DNA from 2 places in the Streptomyces sp. NPDC088733 genome. Region 1 is predicted to be linked to the other one. Evidence: riboswitches for the same ligand, from Rfam matches in the RefSeq annotation. Region 1 holds a riboswitch; the other holds the start of a gene.

The links. Region 1 has a riboswitch for thiamine pyrophosphate ahead of thiC (phosphomethylpyrimidine synthase ThiC). Riboswitches for the same ligand answer to the same signal wherever they lie in the genome.
Region 2: it holds a riboswitch for thiamine pyrophosphate, as region 1 does, so the genes downstream of both, ACIP64_RS04855 (purine-cytosine permease family protein) here and thiC (phosphomethylpyrimidine synthase ThiC) in region 1, are expected to answer to the same signal.

What each region holds. Positions count from the first base shown of each region.
Region 1 is NZ_JBIVLH010000029.1:57,561-61,455, reverse strand. It holds gene ACIP64_RS35605 (hypothetical protein) at 1-3, shown strand, start outside; gene thiC (phosphomethylpyrimidine synthase ThiC) at 14-1,780, opposite strand; TPP riboswitch at 1,772-1,899, opposite strand; gene ACIP64_RS35595 (YibE/F family protein) at 1,962-3,293, shown strand; gene ACIP64_RS35590 (hypothetical protein) at 3,320-3,520, shown strand; gene ACIP64_RS35585 (SPFH domain-containing protein) at 3,670-3,895, shown strand, end outside.
Region 2 is NZ_JBIVLH010000002.1:322,885-326,779, reverse strand. It holds gene thiM (hydroxyethylthiazole kinase) at 1-561, opposite strand, end outside; gene ACIP64_RS04855 (purine-cytosine permease family protein) at 601-1,992, opposite strand; TPP riboswitch at 1,984-2,077, opposite strand; gene ACIP64_RS04850 (SDR family oxidoreductase) at 2,325-3,071, opposite strand; gene ACIP64_RS04845 (L-aspartate oxidase) at 3,182-3,895, opposite strand, start outside.

The DNA.
Region 1 (3,895 bases):
TGAGGCGGCCCGGTCAGCCGGCCGAACTGCCGCCCGTCTCCGCGAGCGGCAGGTACACCCGGTTGCCCGCCGCGGCGAACTCTGCCGACTTCTCCGCCATGCCGGCCTCGATCTCCTCGGCCGTGCCGCCGTGCTGCCGCCGGATGTCCTGGGAGATCTTCATGGAGCAGAATTTCGGGCCGCACATCGAGCAGAAGTGCGCCGTCTTCGCCGGCTCCGCCGGCAGGGTCTCGTCGTGGAAGGCCCGTGCCGTGTCCGGGTCGAGGGCCAGGTTGAACTGGTCCTCCCAGCGGAACTCGAAGCGGGCGTCGGACAGGGCGTCGTCCCAGTCCTGGGCGCCGGGGTGGCCCTTGGCGAGGTCGGCCGCGTGGGCGGCGATCTTGTACGTGATGACGCCGGTCTTGACGTCGTCGCGGTCGGGCAGGCCCAGGTGCTCCTTGGGCGTGACGTAGCAGAGCATCGCCGTGCCCCACCAGGCGATCATCGCGGCGCCGATGCCGGAGGTGATGTGGTCGTAGGCGGGCGCGATGTCGGTGGTCAGCGGGCCGAGGGTGTAGAACGGCGCCTCCTCGCAGATCTCCTGCTGGAGGTCGATATTCTCCTTGATCTTGTGCATCGGGACGTGCCCCGGCCCCTCGATCATGGTCTGCACGCCGTGCCGCTTGGCGACGGAGTTGAGCTCGCCGAGCGTGCGCAGCTCCGCGAACTGCGCCTCGTCGTTGGCGTCCGCGATGGAGCCGGGGCGCAGGCCGTCGCCCAGGGAGTAGGTGACGTCGTAGGCGGCGAGGATCTCGCAGAGCTCCTCGAAGTGCTCGTAGAGGAAGCTCTCCTTGTGGTGGGCGAGGCACCAGGCCGCCATGATCGAGCCGCCGCGGGAGACGATGCCGGTCTTGCGGCGGGCGGTGAGCGGGACGTACCGCAGCAGGACGCCCGCGTGGACGGTCATGTAGTCGACGCCCTGTTCGGCCTGCTCGACGACCGTGTCCTTGTAGATCTCCCAGGTCAGCTCCTCGGCCTTGCCGTCGACCTTCTCCAGGGCCTGGTAGAGGGGAACGGTGCCGATGGGGACGGGGGAGTTGCGGAGCACCCATTCGCGGGTGGTGTGGATGTTGCGGCCGGTGGACAGGTCCATGACCGTGTCGGCGCCCCAGCGGGTCGCCCAGGTCATCTTCTCCACCTCCTCCTCGATGGAGGAGGTCACCGCGGAGTTGCCGATGTTGGCGTTGACCTTGACCAGGAACCGCTTGCCGATGACCATCGGCTCGATCTCCGGGTGGTTGACGTTCGCCGGCAGCACCGCCCGGCCCGCCGCGATCTCCTCGCGGACGACCTCGGGGGCGACGTTCTCGCGGATCGCGGCGAACTCCATCTCCGGGGTGATCTCGCCGCGCCGGGCGTACGCGAGCTGGGTGACCGGCTGCCCGCCGCGTCCGCGCCGCGGCAGACGCGGGCGGCCGGGGAAGACGGCGTCCAGGTTGCGCAGCCCGCCGCGGGGTGACGTGTGCTTGAGGCCGTCGTCCTCGGGGCGGACGGGGCGGCCGGGGTACTCCTCGGTGTCGCCGCGGGCGACGATCCAGTTCTCCCGCAGCGGCGAAAGGCCGCGGCGGACGTCGGTGGTCACGTTCGGGTCGGTGTACGGGCCGGACGTGTCGTACAGCGTCACGTCCTGGCCGTTGGTCAGGTGCACCCGGCGGACAGGTACCTCGATGTCCGGGCGGGACCCGGTCACGTAGCCCTTGTGCCAGCCGATTTCGCGCGCGCGTGCATCCTGCATGGTCATGAGACCCACTCCCTACGCCGGCATTACCCGGTAACAGGTTCAGCGGTCGGCGCAGCTGGTGGCCCTCGGCCGGTCAGCGCCCTCTCAGCCCGGTGCTCCGAGCTCCCGCGGTGTGCAAAGGTGCGACCACGCTAGCGGGTCTTCTCCGGCGCGCACCAGTGGGCCTTGGGATGATCGGCGCGTGGACTCCCCTCATGCGCAGCCCCCCGGCCCCGGCAACGGCCACGCCCACGGCCCCGGTCACGGGCACAGTCACGGCCACAGTCACGGCCATGGCCACGGTCCGGTGCCGCCGGTCTCCCGGCATCTGCGGAAGGTGATCGCCGCGGTGCTGATCCCGTTCGTCGCCGCGGTGGTGGTCGGGCTGGTGGTGCTCTGGCCGAACGGGGTGCCGGCCCACAAGCGCTCGGGCGTCGGGTTCGACCAGCAGACGCAGTCGGGCCGGGTGGTGCGGGTGGAGAACGTCAAGTGCGCGGACGTGAACGCGGAGCCGAACACCGGCGGCCCCGGCGCGGCCCCGCCGAAGACCCCGTCGATCTGCGAGCGGGCGACCATCCGCGTCACCTCGGGCAAGGACACCGGCCGTACCTTCACCGAGATCGTGCAGCCGACCCAGACCCGGCACTACACCGAGGGGCAGAAGGTCCTGCTGTCCTACGCGCCCGGCGCGCCGAAGGAGTTGCAGTACTCGGTCACCGATGTGGACCGGGCGCTGCCGCTGTGGCTGCTGGCCGGGCTCTTCGCGGCGGCGGTGGTCGTGGTCGGGCGGCTGCGCGGGTTCCTGGCGCTGGCGGCGCTGATCGTCAGCTTCGCGGTGCTGACGCTGTTCATCCTCCCGGCGATCCTGCACGGCAGCGACCCGCTGCTGGTGGCGGTCATCGGCGGCAGCGCGATCATGCTGATCGCGCTCTACATGTGCCACGGCCTCAACGCCCGTACCTCGGTGGCCGTCCTCGGCACGCTCTGCTCGCTGCTGCTGATCGCGCTGCTGGGCTCGGTGTTCATCGACTGGGCGGTGCTCAGCGGCAACACCTCGGACGAGACCGGGCTGATCCACGACCTCTACCCGGGCATCGAGATCCACGGCCTGCTGCTGGCGGGGATCGTGATCGGATCGCTCGGTGTGCTGGACGACGTGACGGTCACCCAGACCTCGGCCGTGTGGGAGCTCCGGGACGCCGATCCGGGCGCCAGTTGGCACAAGTTGTACCGGGCGGCGATGCGCATCGGGCGCGACCACATCGCCTCGGTCGTCAACACCCTTGTGCTGGCGTACGCGGGCGCCGCGCTGCCCCTGCTGCTGCTGTTCTCCATCGCGCAGCGCGGCGTGCTGGCGGTGGCGGGCAGCGAGTTGGTGGCGGAGGAGATCGTCCGGACCCTGGTCGGCAGCATCGGGCTGGTGGTGGCCGTGCCGCTGACGACCGCGCTGGCCGCGCTGGTGGTGTCGGCGGACCGCTCCGGGAGGGACACTGTCCCCACGGGCGGCGGGCGCCGCCGGCGCCGGGCACGGTGAGTTCCTGAAGTACGGGGGTGGACGGGGTGGTCGGGCTCCAGGGGAGGGTGACCGGGGCCGTGGGCCCGGGGCTGGTCGGCGAGGTGATCGTGCAGGTCCGCGGGGGTGCGGAGGCCTTCCTCGCGTATCCGGCGACCGAGGGGGAGAGCATCGGGAAGGGCACGGTCGTGGTGGTCGTGGAGTATCTGCCGCCACGGACCGTGTACGTCGCGCCCGCCTACGGCTGACGGGGCCGGGGACGAGACGGGGACGGGTCAGGGCGGCTTCGTATCAAGAATGCGACAAGGATCCGCCAGGATCTTTCGGCGTGACTTGCGCAGGCGCACACTCCCGTACGCGGCCCCGCTCGGGGCCAATCGTAAGGGGGCGTGTGCCGATGGTGATCGGCGTCGCGGCGGGCGCGGTGCTCGTCGCAATCATTGTGGTGATCGTGCTGTTCCGGCTCATGTGGCGGGTTGCCGAGCCGAACGAGGCCCTGGTCATCTCGGGTTCCAAGCACCGTGCGGACGGGGTCGGGGAGGGGATGGGGTTCCGCGTCGTCACCGGTCGCGGAACGCTGGTGATGCCCGGCGTCCAGGTGGTGCGGAAGCTGTCGCTCGACC
Region 2 (3,895 bases), on a different contig from region 1:
GACGCGGACCGTGCGCACGCCGTCGGTGACGAGGTCCACCGGCCCCGAGACGGCGACCACGCCGCCGGTCGCGGCGGCCAGGCGCCGCGCCGGCTCCTCTGCGGCCTCGACACCGTCGGAGGAGTCCACCCCGCGGCCGCCGCCGCCCGCGCCCGCCAGCGCGATGATCTCCGAGGCGTTGCCCCGTACGATCGTCGGCCGCAGCTCCAGGAGTTCACGCGCCAGCGCCGTACGCACCGGCAGCGCGCCGACGGCCACCGGGTCGAGCACCCACGGGGTGCCGGCCGAGGCCGCCGCCCGCGCGGCCTCGGTCATGGCGGCGCGCTGCTCGGCGTGCGGGGTGCCGAGGTTGATCAGGACCCCCGAGGCGATCCCGGCGAACGGTCCTGCCTCTCCGGGGATGTCGGCCATGGCGGGCGATGCGCCCAGCGCCAGCAGGACATTGGCGGTGAAGCCCGTCACCACCGCGTTGGTCAGGCACTGGACCAGCGGGGACTGCTCCCGGACGCGGGTGAGCGCCTGCGCGGCGAAGGCGATGTGGTCGGCGGACGACGGGGCCATGGGGTCGCTCCTTTGGGGGATGGACGGGGGTGTGGCGGCTCAGGCCCGCGCGCGGTGGCGCAGCCGCAGCGGCGCGTACACGGCGAGGGCCACCAGGAACGCCACGTAGTACGAGAGGTCGGCGCCGTGCAGGGCGTCCGCCACCGGGCCGACGTACAGGCTGGTGTCCATGAACGGAACGGCCGCGGCGAAGGCGGCGGCGAACGCGAGCACGGCCGGCAGCCCGGGCTGCGGACGGCCGGTCTCGGCGGCGAGGTCGATCTCCTCGCCGCCCCGCGCCCGTGCCCGGGCCAGCCAGTCGACGACGACGATCGCCACGAACCCCGGGATCCAGTAGCCCACGAACAGAAGGACGTTCTGGAAGCGGGCCGTGGTGTCGGCGGCGTGCATCCACAGCACCAGGGGGAAGCCGAGGGCGGCGGCCAAGGCGGCCGCCGCCGGGCGCGGTATGCGCACGCCGGCGGTCTGGAGGGCGAGCGATCCGCTGTAGTCGTTCATGGCGTTGCTGCACAGGGCCGCCAACGCCACGGCGAGCAGCCCGAACGCGCCCACCGCCCCGCCTCCCAGCAGATCGGCCACCCCGGCAGCGGTCTGGTCGGTCAGCACCGACGCGCCCCACAGCCCGAGCGCCTGGACGGCCACGAAGGACACCACCAGGCCCGCGGTGGTGAACCAGAACATGCGCGGGCGGGAGGTGGTGCGCGGCAGGTAGCGGCTGAAGTCGCTGGCGTAGGGGGCCCAGGACAGCGCGAGACTCAGCGCGATGGTGCTGGTCAGGACGAACGCGCCGCCCCGGTCGGCGCCGTGGGCGGAGCCCGTGGCCGCGGGGTGGACGCCGTCGAGCAGCCTCCAGGCGATCAGCGCGAACGCGGCGGCGAGCACGAAGGTCATGACGATCTGGAGCCGGTGGATGGCCTCGTAGCCGAGGACGCCGAGAGCGCCCTGGGCGAGCATCATCACCAGGACGCCGAGCCAGAACGGCAGTCCGCACAGCCGGGCCAGCGCGTCGCCGCCGAAGAGCCCGATCAGCGCGTCCCAGGCGACCGAGGACAGCCACTGCAGGATGCCGGGGAGCGCGACGGCCCGGCCGAAGGCGAGCCGAGCCAGCGGCAACTGCCCCGCGCCGGTCCGGCTTCCCCAGGTGCCGAGGTACGCGGTGGGGATCGCGCCGATCACGGTGCCGAGAACGACGGCCGCGAGCGCCGTGGCGAAGTCCAGCCCGAGGGCGATGCCGATGGTGCCGGTGAACACGCCGGTCATGGTGAGGTTGGGAGCGAACCACACGGTGAACAGCCGCCCCGGGCCGCCGTAGCGGTTGGTCTCGGGGACCGGTTGTATGCCGTGCGCCTCGATGCGGAGATCGCCCGCTGCCGCCGGCATACGGCCGTCGAAGACGGTCTGCCGGCCGTCGGAAACATGCGTCAAAGGCATGGAAGACATCCCTCCGCCAGTGCGAACTGGTTCAGGTTCGACGGGTGTGATCTCAGCCCTCGGTGGGGCACCCCGTGTCCGGTACGACGGACAGACTAACCCGATCCCGCTGCTCAGCGCGTCGACAGGAGGGCACGGCATCAGCACGGCCCGCGGGCAACACGGTCAAATGCTGCCAAACGCGGGCTGTATGGATCTTCCTCAAAGGGCGTGGGACGGCTCGGGCCGCACCGCGCAGATGTCGAGCAGGTGCCGCCGGGTCGTGTGCGCCCGGTCGCGCTCCGCATGGCGGTGGCCCCTGCCCCCCGGCGGGCAGGGGCCATCCGCGGGCGTCACTTCTGCAGCGCCAGCCAGTCGGCGAAGCGGGTCGCGCCGAGCTGCGCGCTCCCGAGCGGCACGAGCGAGCTCTCTTCCAGCTCGGACCCCCAGTAGGGGGCGTGCGGGTCCGCGACGACCGTACGGGGGTCGTTCGAGGCGGCGAGCGCGTCCCGGATGAGCTCGTCGAACCGGAAGGCGTCGGGGCCGGCGATCTCCAGCGTTCCGTCGAGGGGGGCGCCGGCCGCGGTGCGGGCGACGGCGAGGGCCACGTCGTCGGAGTGGATGGGCTGGAACTTGACGGGAGCGATGCGCACCGTGTCGCCCTCGGTGGCCGAGTCCGCGATCCCGTTCGTGAACTCGAAGAACTGCGTGGCGTGGACGATGGAGTACGGCAGGCCCGACGCCTTGATCAGCTCCTCCTGGGCCAGCTTGGCGCTGAAGTAGCCGTTCTCCGGGAGCCGGTCCGTGCCGACGATGGAGAGCGCGACGTAGTGGGTGGCACCGGCCTCCGCGGCCGCCTTGAGCAGGTTGGTCGTGCCGGTGCGGAAGAAGTGCATCACGGCCTCGTTCTCGAACGAGGGCGAGTTGGAGACGTCGACGACGACCCGCGCGCCTTGGAGCACCTCGGCGACGCCCTCTCCCGTCAGGGTGTTGACGCCCGTGTTGGGCGAGGCGGCGACGGCCTCGTGCCCGTGGTCGCTGAGGTTGCGGACGACCTTCGAGCCGATGAGCCCGGTTCCGCCGATGACGACGACCTTCATGGGAGCTTCCTCTCGGAGAGTTTCGTGCGTACGGAGAAAATGACCGGGCGGGGACCCCGCCTGTGACAGGCGCCCGGCGGGCTCGCGCGCCAATGCGCGCGAGCCGGGCGTCACTCGGCGAGCTTCCCCTCGGTGGAGACGTCCTCCATCAGGGCGGAGATCTCCTCGGGGACGGGCGGGATGCTCTCGCGGGTGATCCCCGTCGTCGGGGACCAGACGAGGTTCACCTGGAACGCGGGGTCCAGGTCCGGGTAGTCGCTGCGGTTGTGGCAGCCACGGGTCTCGCGGCGTTCGAGCGCCGATTCGAGTGTGGCCCGCGCCGCCAGCGCCGCCGCCTTGAGGTCGAAGGCGTGCGCCAGGTCCTGGAAGCCGGCGATGTCGGGGTGGACGCCGATGTCCGCCATCCGCTTCTCGATCGCGGTGAGTTCCTCCAGCCCGGTCAGCAGCCCCTGTTCGTCGCGGACGACTCCCGCGTGCTCGGTCATGGTGTTGCGGATGGCGCGCTGGAGGGCGCGGACGTTCTCGTGGCCGTCGGCCGCGAGGAGGTCGTCGACCTCTGCCCGGGCGTGCGCCACGGCGGACGCCGACCGCGGCTGCGAGGTCAGCGACTGGGAGTAGGCGGCGGCCGCCTGTCCGGTGAGACGGCCGAAGACCAGCAGCTCGATGAGGCTGTTGCCGCCCAGCCGGTTGGCGCCGTGCAGGCCGCTGGAGGCCTCGCCGATGGCGTACAGGCCGCGGACGTCCGTGCTGTGGTCCTCGGGCCGGACCCAGACACCGCCCATCGAGTAGTGGGCTGTGGGCGCGATCTCGATGGGCTCGCGGGT